One region of the Vibrio sp. 2433-A1 genome, then DNA from elsewhere that is predicted to be linked to it. Evidence: predicted binding sites of a transcription regulator. Region 1 holds the regulator's gene; each other region holds the start of a gene.

Region 1 (5,661 bases):
CTGAGTTACATGAAACAGTCGACATTCAACTCAAAAATCGATTTTAGAGAACTGCATACAGTGACGTCCAAGCAAAGCATGCTATAGTGGACGTCGATTACAGGAACGTACTCTCAGACAAGGTTTGTCATGTCAGCAAAACACCCTATTATTGCCGTTACTGGTTCGTCCGGTGCCGGAACCACTACTACCTCAGAGGCTTTCCGCAAGATGTTCAACATGATGAACGTTAAGCCAGCTTGGGTTGAAGGAGACAGTTTTCACCGTTTCACTCGCCCGGAAATGGATGTCGAAATCCGTAAAGCTCGTGAGCAGGGTCGTCATATCAGCTATTTTGGCCCGCAAGCTAATGACTTTGGTGGTCTAGCGGAGTTCTTCCGTCAGTACGGTCAAGAAGGCACAGGCCAAGTACGCCGTTATCTACACACTTTTGACGAAGCCGTCCCTTACAATCAAATGCCGGGCACCTTTACCCCCTGGCAAGATCTACCGGAAAACTCAGACGTTCTATTCTACGAAGGTTTGCATGGTGGTGTGGTTGATGGTGACGTTAATGTCGCTCAACATGTCGACTTCCTGATTGGTATGGTGCCGATCGTTAACCTTGAGTGGATTCAGAAATTTGTCCGTGACACGCGTGATAGAGGCCATTCACGTGAAGCGGTGATGGATTCGATAGTTCGTTCCATGGACGACTACCTGAACTACATTACGCCACAGTTTTCTCGTACTCATATTAACTTTCAGCGTGTTCCAACAGTCGATACGTCAAACCCACTTAACGCCAAAGGCATTCCAAGCCTAGATGAGAGTTTTGTGGTGATTCGCCTTCGCGGCATCAAGAATGTTGATTACCCTTACCTACTCGCCATGATTGATGGTTCATTTATGTCACGTCACAACACCATCGTTGTACCGGGCGGTAAAATGAGTTTTGCGATGGAATTAATCGTACGACCTATTCTTCAACAATTAATCGAAACGGGAAAAATTGGCTAATACTCACGGCTAGAACACGATTACTTTTCATACCGTGATCATGTGCACAGTTTTGCGTAGTAAATACACCTATTGACCCGATTAAAATCAAGAAATCGTTTTCGAAAAAGGATACTATTTCTTACCGAAACACAAGATGGCTTGCAGCATTTGTAAAGTGCTCTTATCCTAGTGGGCCTATTTAAGGCTTTGCTAAAACATGGAAAGCGGCAAGCGTACCCTGCAGAGGAAGTGAGATATTATGGTTCTAGGTAAACCTCAAACCGATCCAACATTAGAGTGGTTCCTTTCACACTGTCATATTCATAAGTACCCATCAAAAAGCACGCTAATTCATGCGGGCGAAAAAGCAGAGACTTTGTACTACATCGTTAAAGGCTCTGTTGCGGTTCTTATCAAGGACGAAGAAGGTAAGGAAATGATCCTTTCTTACCTAAACCAAGGTGACTTTATCGGTGAGCTTGGTCTATTCGAAGAAGATCAAGAACGTACAGCTTGGGTTCGTGCTAAATCTCCTTGTGAAGTAGCAGAAATCTCTTTCAAGAAGTTCCGTCAACTAATTCAAGTTAACCCAGACATCCTAATGCGCCTTTCAGCGCAAATGGCAAGCCGCCTACAAGTGACTAGCCAGAAAGTGGGTGACCTAGCATTCCTAGACGTAACGGGCCGCATTGCTCAGACGCTACTAAACCTAGCGAAACAACCTGACGCAATGACTCACCCAGACGGCATGCAGATTAAGATCACTCGTCAAGAGATTGGTCAAATCGTTGGCTGTTCTCGTGAAACCGTTGGTCGTATCCTGAAAATGCTAGAAGAGCAGAACCTAATCTCTGCTCACGGTAAGACAATCGTTGTATACGGTACTCGTTAATTTCGATTAACGAATAAGAATTAAAAAAGCCACCTACGCGGTGGCTTTCTTTTTATCTGACGAATAGTACTAGCCGTTGGTACTTTCGAAAATTTTATCTGCAGATGCAGCAACAAACCCTGGGTAAAGTTCACCATTCGGCATTGGGTAACGCTTAGCAAACTCATAGAAGCCACCTGGGATGATTTCAGTCACTTCACTAAACTGCACCGCAACTTTATCAGCCATGGTTGAGGATTGTTCTAACAGTACCTCTGGAGAGCCTTTCACTTCACCACCAAACTCGTTAATGGTAAAACCCGCATCACGCAAGTGATTATTGACGCTAACCACTTCCTCAAAGGCATTCAGTTGGTTGACGCTAACAGTAAAGTGGTTGGCACCATAGCCGTGCGCCGCTAACCAAGAAGCATACTCGCTCTCTGTCGCCAGTGTTTGGAAATCAGCATAGCTTAAGTCCCATAAGCGACCGCCAGACAAGAACTCATGACCTTTTAGTTTACTGGTGTCTAATTGCTCAACAAGCTTTGCAACGATAGCTTGCAATGCTTCAGAGCACTCTTCCACTTTTAGCTCACTGATAAACACTTTTGGCTGTTTCGGGTCAGGGTGCTCAAAGTGCTTGGCGACCAACTTCTTACTTTCAAACAGATAGTCACCGCAAGGTTTGTAGCCAACATCTAAGAAAGGCTGCGCTAAAGTTGCAATACCCAATGGCTCGACATTGAAAGTGCGTAACGCGATATGGTCATTGATCAGCGCTTCATCTTCTTGCAGTAGTTGATGCACTTTTTCAGCAGAGGGACACAAGCGTTGAATATAGTCTTTCCATAACGATTGGAATAAAGCATCTGGCGTCATAACGCCTCCTTGTTTACGGTTGTTTACGTTATAGGGTTAGTCGTTATTATTGGTTAAGTTATAAAAGAGGCTATCAGACCGATTTGTCCAGATAATCAGTCTGATAGCCTTCAACCTGTGACGTTAAAAGCCTCCCTGCTCAGGGAGGAAGAAGGGAATTCCTAACTTAGGTTCTTTGACCTAATGTTTTTATAGCTAATGTTTTTTTACAGCTCTAGCCCTGGGCTCAATGTTGCCGGAAGAAGAGTTTCTCCACCTTCCATTGATGCCATAGGATAAGCGCAGTAATCAGCTGCGTAGTACGCACTTGGGCGTAGGTTACCCGATGCACCTGGGCCACCAAATGGTGCATCACCACTTGCGCCCGTTAGCTGGCGGTTACGGTTCACGATGCCGGCACGAATGTGGTCAACAAAGTACTCCCATTCGCTGTCATCGGTAGAAACTAGACCTGCCGATAGACCAAAGCGTGTATCGTTGGCCAGCTCGACCGCTTTCTCAAGCCCCTGGTAACGAACCACTTGTAGCAATGGACCAAAGTACTCTTCATCGGGTAGCTCTGCGATCGCTGTGACGTCAATGATACCTGGAGTAACAAACGCGGCTTGACCCGCTTTCGCTTCAATCAGGCTCTCACCCCCAAGCTTTTGCAGGTTCGCTTGCGCCGCAAGAATGAAATCAGCCGCCGCTTTTGAAATCTGTGGGCCCATAAATGGTGCTGGTTCTGCAAATGGCTGGTCGACACGAATCTTATTGGTTGCTTCAACGAGCTTGCTAACTAATAGGTCGCCCTTCTCGCCAACAGGAACATACAGACGACGTGCACATGTACAACGCTGACCGGCACTGATAAACGCAGACTGAATAATGGTGTACACCGTCGCATCCACATCGCCATAGTGTTCAGAGATAACCATCGGGTTGTTACCGCCCATCTCAAGCGCCAGCATTTTACCCGGCTGACCAGCGAACTGACGGTGAAGGATGTGACCAGTATTTGCACTACCAGTGAATAGGACACCGTCCAGACCTTTTGAATCAGCCAGTGCGATACCGGTCTCTTTAGCACCCTGTACTAGGTTAATCACGCCTTTAGGCAGACCAACTTGATCCCACAGTTTCATTGCAAACTCACCGGTTAGCGGTGTTTGCTCTGAAGGTTTAAATACCACCGTGTTACCCGCAAGTAGCGCCGGCACAATGTGGCCATTAGGTAGGTGACCTGGGAAGTTGTAAGGACCAAATACCGCCATCACACCTAGCGGGCGGTGGCGAAGCACAATTTGGTTGCCCGCGGCTTCACGCTGCGCTTCACCAGTACGGTCATGGTAAGCACGAATCGAGATAGCAATCTTACCTGCCATTGCCGCCGCTTCTGTGCGCGTTTCCCAAATCGGTTTACCGGTTTCTTTGGCGATGATTTCAGCGATCTGCTCACTGTTCTCTTTTACTTTCTCGGCAAATGCGAGCACAATCGCTTCACGCTCAGCAAAGCTCATTTTTTTCCAGCCTACAAACGCGCTGCGTGCTGCTGAAACCGCTTGCTCAACTTGCTCTGGAGTTGCACTTTCACCTTGCCAGATGACCTCATTGTTATATGGGCTTTGCGAGTTCATTGACTCACCTTGACCTGCCACCCATTCACCTGCAATCCAATGTGTCATAACTTGTTCCTTCAAATTTGTTCTTAATCTCAGCGTTACTGAGCTAGCATGCGAACATAGTCGCCTTCGTTTACTTTCAGTGCTTGTGCGACTTCAGGCGATAGAATCACTGATTCTGACTCATGGTCATGGGCTGCTTTTGCTGCCGTTGCACGGAAATCTTCAAACGAAGTGTTAGAAATTAGGTAATCTTGCGAGCTGGTATGCTCTGCGATCGTCACTTTGGCACGGATAGAGTGACGCACGGATTCAATATTTCGCACATCACACTCAACCGTTGGACCACCATCAAAAATATCGACGTAGTTGCGGCAAGTAAAACCTTCTTTTTCTAGTAAGCGGAGCGCTGGCTTGGTGTTATCGTGTACCTGACCAATCACCGCTTGTGCTTCTTTACTCAGCAAGTTGATGTAGATTGGCAGTTTTGGCATTAAATCAGCGATGAAGCCTTTCTTACCAATACCAGTTAGGTAATCAGCCATCGTAAAATCAATCGAGAAGAAGTGCTCTTGCAGCCACTGCCAGAATGGTGAGTTACCTTCTGCATCTGATACACCACGCATTTCAGCAAACACGGTTTTCGAGAAGCGGTGCGGATGCTCTGCCATCATCAAAAAACGACACTTCGACATAAGACGGCCATTCAAGCCACCACGGAATGACGGCCTCAAGAACAGAGTACAAATCTCACTACAACCTGTGTAGTTGTTGCCGAACGTCAGCAGTTTAACGACGTTATTCACACCCAATTTCGGTGATGAATGCACCACGGTACTGATGTGATATGAGTAGAAAGGTACATCCCAACCAATGGAAGCCTCGATACCTGTACAACCGGCAACTTCACCAGTTTCACTATCAAAGCCGACCATCAGATAGCCTTCATCACCAGGCTCTGTAACCTCTGGCTTTGTGAAGCTATATTCTGAATGAGTAATACGGTTAGTTAACAGTTCTTCGTTAACCGGTAGAGATGTGAATCCATGACCCGACTCAACCGCACATGTGTGCAGCGCGTCGTAGTCCGACATTGCGATAGGGCGAACAACCAGCATCGATACTCCCTCCTGATGCGGGATACCAATGCTATCGGTCATCTATTCGTTTTTGCTGCGCAACTACCTGAACACATGACCGATAGCACTGGTATTGGGAGAGCTATGGAAAACAGCTCCCCCGGTTTGTTTAATTATTATTTAACTAGCGTTGCTAGAGCTTTATCTAGACGCGCTAGACCTTCTGCGATTTCTTCTTTAGTAATCA
Region 2 (5,661 bases), on a different contig from region 1:
GCGGCGTTGTTGTTCCCATTGGTAACAAGCGGTGCTTATGACAGAGAACAGTTTGAAGAAGACTTTGGCAAAGAGACTATCAAGCTGATTGATGGTGTTGAAGAGATGGCTGCACTTGGCCAATTGAACGTCACAATGGAAGGCGGTGCAGCCTCTGCCCAAGTCGATAATGTCCGTCGCATGCTACTGGCGATGGTCGATGATTTCCGCTGCGTGGTTATTAAACTAGCGGAACGTATTGCCAACCTAGTTGAAGTGAAAAAAGCGCCAGAAGAAGTGCGTGAAGCGGCAGCAAAAGAGTGTGCCAACATTTATGCGCCGTTAGCAAACCGCCTCGGTATTGGTCAATTAAAGTGGGAAATGGAAGATTACGCTTTCCGTTACCAACAGCCAGATACCTACAAGCAAATTGCTAAGCAGCTTTCTGAACGCCGTATTGTCCGCGAGCAGTACATCCAAGATTTTGTTGATGACTTAACGTCAGAAATGAAGGCTTCCTCTATCAATGCAGAAGTGAGTGGTCGTCCAAAGCACATCTACAGCATCTGGCGCAAAATGCAGAAGAAAGGCTTAGCCTTTGATGAGCTATTTGATGTGCGTGCGGTACGTATCATTGCTGACAAATTGCAAGATTGTTACGCTGCACTAGGTACCGTGCATACTAAATACAAGCACTTACCAAGTGAGTTTGATGACTATGTGGCTAACCCAAAACCTAATGGCTACCAGTCAATACACACTGTCATTTTAGGCCCAGAAGGCAAAACCATCGAGATCCAAATTCGTACTAAAGATATGCATGAAGATTCGGAACTCGGTGTCGCCGCTCACTGGAAGTACAAAGAAGGTGGCGGTGGTCGCAGTGGCTATGATGAGAAAATTACTTGGTTACGTAAGCTGCTTGATTGGCAAGAAGAGATGTCCGATTCAGGCGAAATGCTTGATGAGCTACGCAGTCAGGTGTTTGATGACCGCGTCTACGCCTTTACTCCGCGTGGCGATGTAGTCGATCTACCAATGGGCGCGACGCCGCTTGATTTTGCCTATCACATTCACTCTGAAGTGGGTCACCGCTGCATCGGCGCCAAGGTGGCAGGGCGTATCGTACCATTTACCCATAAATTGTCGATGGGTGACCAAGTTGAAATCATTACCTCAAAAGAGCCGAATCCATCTCGCGACTGGTTAAACCCATCAATGGGCTTTGTCACCTCTGGGCGTGCGCGCGCTAAGATCAATGCTTGGTTCCGTAAACAAAGTCGTGAGAAAAACATCGAGGCAGGACGTGAAATCCTAGAAGTCGAACTGCAGAAAATTGGTGCGACACTTAAAGATGCCGAGCACTATGCATTGAAGCGTTTCAACGTCAACAGCACAGATGAGCTTTATGTGGGAATTGGTAGTGGCGACCTGCGTATCAACCAAGTGATTAACCACATCAATGCTTTGGTGAACAAGCCAACTGCGGAAGAAGAAGACCAGCAAGCGTTAGAGAAGCTCAAAGAGGCTGGCAATAAAGCGCCAGCTCAAAGCCGACCGAAGAAAGATGCCGTGGTCGTTGAAGGGGTTGATAACCTGATGACTCACCTAGCGCGTTGCTGTCAGCCAATTCCAGGTGATGACATTGCCGGTTATATCACCCAAGGTCGAGGTATTTCAGTACACCGTAGTGACTGTGAGCAGCTTGAAGAACTTCGTCACCATGCGCCAGAGCGAATCATAGATACTGTATGGGGCCGCGGATTTGTTGGCTCTTATATCTTAACTGTACGTGTTGAAGCGATGGAGCGTGGCGGGCTACTTAAAGACATCACTACCTTGTTCGCCAACGAGAAGATCAAAGTGACCAGTATGAAAAACCGTCTCGATTACCGCAGACAGTTGTCGATTATGGATTTTGATTTAGAAGTGACTAACGTTGAGATCTTGACCCGAGTGTCTAAGCGTGTTGAGCAGATCAAGGATGTGATGTCGGTAAAACGCCTCGGCTAGTTTTTTCGTCGTATTTGGCTTTCTAGCGGCGTTAGTTGCACTTATATCGCTCCATCACATAGGCAAGCTATGCTCAGGAGTCTCATAAGTTTACTGTCTTGCTAGAAGAACCAACTACTTAGTAAAAACGAATAAGGTCATTCCCTACAGTGAGGGACGAACGTGATAGGGAACCTCTTAAAGTAATTCGAGATCTCTAAGTCGTTCAGGCTTACGCTGAAAGATGACAGATAACAATTAAAGGTGAGTGGTTTTGGCCGCTCACCTTTTTCTTTAGATAGAAAGGTTTAAAGGAACAGAGAAAATGAGTCACCCAATCGAACAGTTAGAACAGATCATGGCTAAGCTGCGTGACCCAGAAAGCGGTTGCCCGTGGGATATCAAACAGAGCTTTGACACTATCGTGCCATATACCATCGAAGAAACCTATGAGGTGGTGGATGCGATTCAAAACCGCGACTGGTCGAATCTCAAAGAAGAGTTGGGCGATCTACTCTTCCAAGTCATCTTTTATAGCCAGATGGCCAAAGAGCAAGGACTGTTTGAGTTTTCTGAAGTGGTCGAGACCGTCAATGAAAAATTAACTCGCCGCCATCCGCATGTGTTTTCCAATACCAAATTTGAGAATGACGAGCAAATAAATGCCAATTGGGAAGCGGAAAAAGCCAAAGAGAAGGCCAAAGTAGGCAAATCTGAACAAAGTATTCTAGACTCAGTACCAGCTTCATTGCCGGCGCTATCACGTGCTACAAAAATACAGAAAAAGTGTGCCAAGTTTGGCTTTGATTGGGACTCGCTAGGCCCTGTGGTCGATAAGGTTCAAGAAGAAATCGAAGAAGTGATGGAAGAGGCACTGCAAGTCTCAGTCGATGAGAATAAAGTCGAATTGGAACTTGGCGATTTACTCTTTGCTACCGTAAATTTAGCGAGACATTTGGGTAAAGACCCAGAAGTGGCACTGGCAAAGGCCAACTTAAAATTTGCAAGACGTTTTAAGGGGGTTGAGGCGATAGTGGCAGAGCAAGGCAAACAACTGACGGATTTTAATCTAGAACAGTTAGATAGCTTCTGGGATGAAGTGAAAGCGAAAGAAGCGTTAGAGAAGAGAGTCGAATAACTCGCTACTCGAATTTGATTTGAAGCAAAAAATAAAAAATTGCAGTGTGATAGATTTCACGTTGTAGCGGAAAAGGGCTTCTGGTATATTTATATCCCGTCCAGAAGAAATCCATTTTCCCTCATTCAACCAATTTCAGGTTAAACATGACGACAAATTACATTTTTGTGACTGGCGGGGTTGTATCCTCTCTAGGTAAAGGTATTGCAGCAGCATCTCTTGCGGCTATTCTAGAAGCTCGTGGTCTTAAAGTGACTATGATGAAGCTTGACCCTTACATTAACGTTGACCCAGGCACTATGAGCCCAACTCAACACGGTGAGGTGTTCGTCACGGAAGATGGCGCTGAAACTGACCTTGACCTTGGTCACTATGAGCGTTTCATTCGCACCAAGATGTCTAAGCGCAACAACTTCACTGCAGGTCGTGTTTACTCAGACGTTCTAGCTAAAGAGCGTCGTGGTGATTACCTAGGTGCAACAATTCAGGTTATCCCTCACATCACTAACGCAATCAAAGATCGTGTAATCTCTGGCGCTGAAGGCCATGATGTTGCGATCGTTGAAGTTGGTGGTACGGTTGGTGATATCGAATCTCTACCATTTATGGAAGCGATTCGTCAGCTTGCTGTAGAACTGGGTCGTGAACGCGCAATGTTCATGCACCTCACTCTAGTTCCTTACCTAGCAGCAGCAGGTGAAGTGAAAACTAAGCCGACTCAGCACTCAGTTAAAGAGCTGCTATCTATCGGTATCCAACCAGACATCCTAGTTTGTCGTAGTGATCGAATGATCCCTGCGAACGAGCGTAAGAAGATTGCTCTATTCTGTAACGTTCAAGAGAAAGCAGTAATCTCAATGAAGGATGTAGATTCAATCTACAAGATCCCTCAGCTAATTAAAGCCCAAGGTCTAGATGACCTAGTATGTTCACGCTTTGGCATTACAGCGCCTGAAGCTAACCTGTCTGAGTGGGAACAAGTAATCTACGAAGAAGCGAACCCAACTGGTGAAGTAACTATCGGTATGGTTGGTAAGTACATTGAACTACCAGACGCTTACAAATCAGTGAACGAAGCACTGAAGCACGCAGGTCTTAAGAACCGTCTAAGCGTGAAAATCAAATACGTAGATTCACAAGACGTTGAGTCAAAAGGTGATGAAGCACTTGCTGACCTTGACGCAATCCTTGTTCCTGGTGGTTTTGGCGACCGTGGTGTAGAAGGTAAGATCCTTGCTGCAAAATACGCTCGTGAAAACAAAGTACCTTACTTAGGTATCTGTCTAGGTATGCAAGTAGCACTGATTGAATACGCGCGTAACGTAGCGGGTATGGAAGGTGCACACTCAACAGAATTTAACAAAGAGACGAAGTACCCAGTTGTTGGTCTAATCACTGAGTGGGTTGATGGTGAAGGTAAAGTAGAAGAACGTACTGAAACCTCTGACCTAGGTGGTACTATGCGTCTTGGTTCACAGCTATGTCACCTAGAAAAAGGCACTAAGGCTCGTGAACTATACGGTAGTGCGACGATCCACGAACGTCACCGTCACCGTTATGAAGTGAACAATGTTCTTCGTCCACAGATTGAAAAAGCAGGTCTGAAAGTTTCAGGTCTATCTGCAGACAAGAAACTGGTAGAAGTGATTGAGAACCCAGCTCACCCATGGTTTGTAGCGGCTCAATTCCACCCTGAGTTCACTTCAACACCTCGCGATGGTCACCCACTATTTGCAGGTTTCGTTAAAGCGGCTGGTGAATACCAACGCGGCGAATTAGAGAAGTAAAGGATACGGGCAGTAGCGTTAGTAGTGCTGCTGCCCTTAATTTTGACATTATATATTCAACGAGAAGGAAACATTCAATGTCTAAGATCGTTAAAGTTCTAGGTCGTGAAATCATCGATTCACGTGGTAACCCAACTGTAGAAGCTGAAGTACACCTAGAAGGCGGTTTCGTAGGTATGGCTGCTGCTCCATCTGGCGCATCAACTGGTTCACGTGAAGCTCTTGAGCTACGTGACGGCGACAAAGCTCGTTTCCTAGGTAAAGGTGTTCTTAAAGCTGTTGAAGCTGTAAACGGCGAAATCGCTGAAGCTCTAGTTGGTAAAGACGCTAAAGACCAAGCTGCAATCGACGCAGTAATGATCGAGCTAGATGGTACTGAAAACAAATCTAAGTTCGGTGCTAACGCAATCCTAGCTGTATCTCTAGCAAACGCTAAAGCTGCTGCAGCGGCTAAAGGCATGCCTCTATACGAGCACATTGCTGAACTAAACGGTACTGCTGGCCAGTTCTCTATGCCTCTACCAATGATGAACATCATCAACGGTGGTGAGCACGCAGACAACAACGTTGACATCCAAGAGTTCATGATCCAACCAGTTGGTGCTAAGACTCTTAAAGAAGGTCTACGTATCGGTGCTGAAGTATTCCACAACCTAGCTAAAGTTCTTAAGTCTAAAGGCTACAGCACTGCAGTTGGTGATGAAGGTGGTTTCGCTCCTAACCTTAAGTCTAACGCTGAAGCTCTAGAAGTTATCGCAGAAGCTG
Region 3 (5,661 bases), on a different contig from region 1:
GCTAAGTGATGGTCGAGTGGGTATTGTTTGGACTTCAAACGCGAATGAGCCCCTTAAACCTGAAGTGAAATGCTTTTACTCGATCAAATATAAGCGCTTTATTGATGTTGCATTTGTCAACTTGAAGACTTCACAAGTGAAAATAGTAAAGGCTATCGCACAAAGCCAACTTGATGTCGATGCGACCCGTTTCTACGAAGCGTAAAGTAAAACTAAACACCATCAAAAAAGGCGCTGTTAAGCGCCTTTTCTTATTACAGCTCTAGATAAGTCATCGGAATATCTGGGTTCAATGCTTCTAGCGTTGACTGTGTTGTTGCTAAGTGACTGATTGTCCCTTCAGACACTTCAACGAGTGCTGCAGATTCAATGTCTTCAAACTTTTGACGATCGAGCAGCAGTTGAATTAAAGCCACTTGAAGTGGAGGCAGGCTAGGGTTGAATGCCGCATTTTCAGCGTAAGCACCTTGATAGACTTTACCATTAGCCATTTTCAGCGCGATACCGCTTAGGTTATGAGTATATGGAGCATGACTGCGGTTTAGAGCAGCAATCGCCAGTTGTAGCACTTCATCATCTTCTTGGCTTTGTTTACCATGATCAATGTTAGTCATTAAAGCAGACGTGATGCCAAGATCAGCTGGGCCAAATGATTCTGGTAAGTACTCTTGCAATGACTTGCTATCACGCTCAGGAAGTTGAATCTGTAATTTATCGGCAGTTGAAAGCTCGTTCATAAATTGGCGGCAATGTCCGCATGGGCTGAAGTTGATGGTGATGTCGGCAACGCCTTGCTCACCCTTCATCCACGCATGGCTGATCGCTGATTGCTCAGCGTGTACGGTTTGACCCAGTTGCACGCCATCAAATTCAACGTTAGCACCGAAATAAAGTTTACCTGATAGACCACGAACAATTGCACCAACATAAAAGTTAGACAGTGGCGCGTAGGAGTAAGCTGCCGCGAATGGAAGTAGAGCAACACGAAGTTCTGCATCTTCAAGACCAGAAATGGCTAATAGCTGTTCAAATTGCTCGGAAGAAAGCGTCGCGTCAAAATCGTCAGCAAGAAGGATAGGAGATAGGAAATCTGCTACGTTTTTTGGCGCTTCAGCTAACGCCTGTTCAATGCGGCTTCTCATAGTGAATCCTTTAAATAACTAAGTTGATATCTTTGAGTTTAGAGCGTGAATGCAGGCTATAAACCACGATATTGGTATTACATTTTAGGTAAAACGAAGAATACTTCAGAGATGTAGGTCACACATATAAATGTAACGATTGATTGACTTGCATAATTAGAGTGAGCTCACACATGATAACGATTGCATTGAATCAAATCGTGATATGTATCGAGCTGCAATACGCAACTCGATACATTGTAGTTAGGCAGATAGCCAAACTGCGAGTGTAAAGAATGATGGCGCGAGAATAGAAGTAATGACGCCGCAAACCACTAACGCAAGTGAGCTAAACGCAGCATCTTGAGGATCTTTCTCTGCACAAGTCGCGGTCCCCAGAGCGTGAGACACCGTGCCCATGGTTAACCCTTTGGCAATCGGGTGAGTTATGTTGAGCAGGTTATAGATTGGGTAAGCCAAAATTGCGCCAAACAGACCGACAATCAGTACCAAAATGGCAGCAATTGCGGGTTCTCCGCCAAGGTGGCTAGAGACTTCCATTGCAATTGGTGTGGTTACCGATTTACCGAGTAGGCTGGCAATTAAGGAAATATCCGCTTGTAGATAGACGGCAATCATAGAGGCGGTGAACATCGACATCACACTACCTACGCCGCACGCGAGCATGATAATTCGCCAGTTAGCGCGGATTTGTGGTAACTGCTCGTAGAGTGGAAATGCTAACGCAACGACAGCCGGTTGGAGTAGATCGTTAATCCATTGATTGTCAGCAAAGTAAGTCTCGAACGGCACTTTCAAGTAAGTTAAGATCGGGATAATCACAGCAACGCTGACTAGCAACGGATTCATGAATGGGCTATTAAACTTCTGGCAAAGCCAACGAGCCGTAAAGAAGACCAATATTGTAACCAGTAACCACATTACTTTTGTCCTCCTTTTAGCATGCGATCGAGCATCAAGCCGAGTAGGACTAAAACAATTAGGGTGCCACCAATAGTGCTGGCTAAAATTGTTATAGCGTTATCAATTAACATATCAAAATGCTGCATCAGTCCGACACTAATAGGGACAAACAACAACACCATGTAGCGAATAAATAAGGTCGCACCTGGCTTAACCCAGTCTGATGGGAGCAAACCACTGGCCATCAGACTAAAAAGGATCAGCATTCCAATGATGCTGCCAGGTATCGAAATATCGAGGAGGTGTTGAATGTTAATGCCAGCCAACAGGCAGAGAAATATCAAGCCGATGGAGACGACATATTGAAGTAAGGTTTTCGCCATAATCTAGTGATGTCCAACTGTGAGCTTTCAGTCGGATGAAAGCTCTAATTATTTCAGAGCCTAACCCCTAGTTATTATTAGATTGGGTGATTAGGCATTCTTGTAGGGGCAGGACTTGGTCAGTATTGCTCTATTTTGTTTCTAGGATACTCGCTTTTGTACGTATTGGTAGATGGATTTTAAAATAGCCATTTTCTTTTGATCACTCTCATACTCGTGAACTAAGTTTTCCAAATTAAGCATGTAGTCTTCAATACGACTTTCGAAGTAGTCACGACAATGATTTGCCCAGCGTTGCTGTTCTGACTCATCTAATGTCCATGGGTAGTTTCTCGCGCGATAGCGGAAAAGTAATGGTGCAATACGCTGGTCGTTAAACGTAATATCAAGAGCCGCAAGGTTATGAGGGTTTGTTTCACGAATAATATCCATCGCTTTCTTATCGGCAGGAGAGAAGAAACCATCGTAAAGCATGGTGTCGACATCTGAGCTCTTTTCATATTCACGCTCGGCGTTATAAAGGCCAATCAGCTTTTCACGCACTTCAGGGTGCTGACGCAGCAAGGCAAGGTTCTTTAAGCATTGCTCACGGTCAATACCAATCTTTTCGGCGTTCTCAGCCGTTAAGGTTTTAGCTGGCGCAAGAATAGGGCACTTGTTGAGGTGAATCAGCTTAACCGGCACTGGAAGTTCGTCAGGGCCGAGCTCAGAGTGTTTGGTGTATAGACGCTCGTTCAGCTGTTCACCGTCTAGATCAAGCAGCGCTTGCGGGTCTTTCGCTAGGTCAACACAAATCACCGCATTTTGGTTGGTTGGGTGCCAAGCGACAGGTACAACCCAGCTAGTGTAGTTACACTCTTTACCCAGCATGCCAGAAACATGCATCAGCGGTGTCATGTTGACGATGTCGACCAGTTCATTCAGTTTACGCTTATGGCGCATGCTTAAGAAGTAATCAAATAGCTTAGGCTGCGCAGCTTTGACTTTTTTCGCCATTTCAATCGTGGCAATAACGTCGGCCATTGCGTCGTGGGCATTGGCGTGTTCAATACCATTGGCAACGGATAAATTCTCCAGCTTAAAGCTGATAAAGCCTTCATCGTTTTCTGGCCACTTAACCCCTTCAGGGCGAAGTGCGTAACAAGCGCGCATCACATCTAACAGATCCCAGCGTGAGTTGCCGTTTTGCCAGCTCCACGCATATGGGTCGATAAAGTTACGGTAACAGGTGTAACGTGTGACCTCATCATCGAAGCGAATACTGTTGTAACCTAGGTTAATGGTATTTGGTGTCGCCAATTGTTCATGGATTTTGGCGATAAACTCAGGCTCTGACAAACCTTGCTTTTCCGCGGTTTGCGGAGTGATACCTGTGATCAGGGCAGCTTCAGGGTGAGGAAGATAATCTGCCGGAGGCTGGCAGTAGATAACAAGAGGCTCACCAATAATATTGAAGTCCATATCGGTGCGCACACCCGCAAATTGACACGGACGGTCTTTAGCAGGGCTAGTTCCCCACGTTTCATAGTCAAAGAAGAAAAACGTAGGCTGGTGCTCTTGTCGCATTATCTATTACCAAGTGTTTGAAATTCACTTGAGTATTAGACCATTGCGTTAACGTCATAGCAAACGAGATAAGGGCAAATCAGTTCAAATGATAAAAAAATGGCCGACAAATGATGCCGGCCATTAAATTAGAACTAAATGCGCTTACGCTTGCTGAGTTTCCAACTGTTTGTCGGTAGCTTTTTTCTTCATCAAACGGCTAGTAATTGTACCCGCTGTCATCGCACCTGATACGTTCAGCGCCGTACGAGCCATATCGATCAATGGTTCGATAGAGATAAGTAGCGCTGCGATAGTAACAGGTAAGCCCATTGCTGGCAGCACGATAAGAGCAGCAAATGTTGCGCCGCCGCCAACGCCAGCAATACCAAATGAGCTCACCACAATGATTGCCACAAGAGACAGTATGAAGTTAATTTCCATTGGGTTGATGCCAACCGTTGGAGCCACCATTACCGCAAGCATCGCAGGGTAGATTCCCGCACAGCCGTTTTGACCGATGGTTGCGCCAAATGAAGCCGATAGGTTGGCAATTGCAGGTGGTACATTCAGTTTGTTGATTTGCGCTTCGACGTTTAGCGGAATGGTTGCTGCCGAGCTGCGAGAGGTAAACGCGAACGTGAGTACTGGCCAGATTTTCTGGAAGTACTCTTTAGGACTCACGCCAACAAAAGAGACCAAAATACCGTGTACTATGAACATCAATAGAATCGCAACGTAAGAGGCAACGATAAAGCCTAACAGGTTAAGAATGTCTGAAGCACTCGATGTCGCAACTACCTTCGCCATAAGAGCAGCAATACCATATGGTGTTAGTGCCATGATCATCTTAACTAAACGCATTACGATCGATTGAGAGGCTTCCACAAACGTGCGGATTGGCGATTCAAGCTCTTCTTTCTCAGCCATTACCTTGCGAGCAGCAATGCCTGTTAAAACGCCGAAGATAACCACAGCGATGATGGATGTAGAGCGTGCGCCCGTTAAATCAGCAAATGGGTTGGTTGGAATAAAGCTCACCAGCATTTGAGGGATAGTGAGATCACTAACGCTATCTACGCGGCTTTCTAGTGCGGCAATACGAGCTGTTTCGCGTGCGCCTTCGGTTAGACCTTCTGCGCTCAGACCAAAGGATTGCGCGACTAGAATACCGATAATCGCCGAGATTGCTGTCGTTGCCAGTAGTACAGAAATGGTCAGGCCGGAGATCTTACCCAGAGCGCTGCCTTTTTCAAGTTTAACAACGGCCGCGATCATCGACACAAGCACAAGAGGCATGATGACCATCTTCAGTAAACCGACGTAGCCGCGGCCAACAATATTCACCCACTCTAGGGTTTGGGCGATAACTGGATTTCCTTCGCCGAAGATAAGTTGAAGTGCAAGACCAAATGTACTACCAAAAACTAAACCTAATAACACCAAGCGAGACAGCGTGTGGTCTTTTTTCTGCTGCCCGTAGAGAAAGAAGAGGATGCCGACAAATACTGCTAGAGCAGCGATAGCCATGACTGACATAATAAATTGTCCTTATGTTTTTTCGTGTAAGGCATAAGTGGCTTTTATACCTTATGTAGTGTGGTTTGTGGGGAGGTTAATGGATTTGATGTACTCAAATGAAGTGATATTTGGGTATTAAGTATAACCCTCAGTTATTAGAGGGAGGG

Evidence for each region. The regulator CRP, encoded in region 1, controls carbon source genes, mostly activating them, when cyclic AMP is high. The targets are predictions, from matches to a motif close to TGTGANNNNNNTCACA.
Region 2: ACU01J_RS17625 (CTP synthase) is a predicted target of CRP. The motif match lies at 3,155-3,170, and genes of this name have one in related genera.
Region 3: cdd (cytidine deaminase) is a predicted target of CRP. The motif match lies at 1,299-1,314, and genes of this name have one in related genera.

The regions. Positions count from the first base shown of each region.
Region 1 is NZ_JBRESC010000002.1:190,111-195,771, reverse strand. Features, by position in the region: gene ACU01J_RS03340 (YheU family protein) at 1-47, shown strand, start outside; gene ACU01J_RS03335 (phosphoribulokinase) at 130-999, shown strand; gene crp (cAMP-activated global transcriptional regulator CRP) at 1,241-1,873, shown strand; gene ACU01J_RS03325 (2-oxoadipate dioxygenase/decarboxylase family protein) at 1,943-2,734, opposite strand; gene astD (succinylglutamate-semialdehyde dehydrogenase) at 2,941-4,398, opposite strand; gene astA (arginine N-succinyltransferase) at 4,434-5,453, opposite strand; gene ACU01J_RS03310 (aspartate aminotransferase family protein) at 5,591-5,661, opposite strand, start outside.
Region 2 is NZ_JBRESC010000020.1:40,792-46,452, forward strand. Features, by position in the region: gene relA (GTP diphosphokinase) at 1-1,992, shown strand, start outside; gene mazG (nucleoside triphosphate pyrophosphohydrolase) at 2,297-3,109, shown strand; gene ACU01J_RS17625 (CTP synthase) at 3,256-4,896, shown strand; gene eno (phosphopyruvate hydratase) at 4,974-5,661, shown strand, end outside.
Region 3 is NZ_JBRESC010000016.1:56,020-61,680, reverse strand. Features, by position in the region: gene ACU01J_RS16025 (cyclic di-GMP phosphodiesterase) at 1-205, shown strand, start outside; gene cdd (cytidine deaminase) at 255-1,142, opposite strand; gene ACU01J_RS16015 (CidB/LrgB family autolysis modulator) at 1,386-2,063, opposite strand; gene ACU01J_RS16010 (CidA/LrgA family protein) at 2,063-2,428, opposite strand; gene sbcB (exodeoxyribonuclease I) at 2,570-3,994, opposite strand; gene ACU01J_RS16000 (L-cystine transporter) at 4,139-5,512, opposite strand.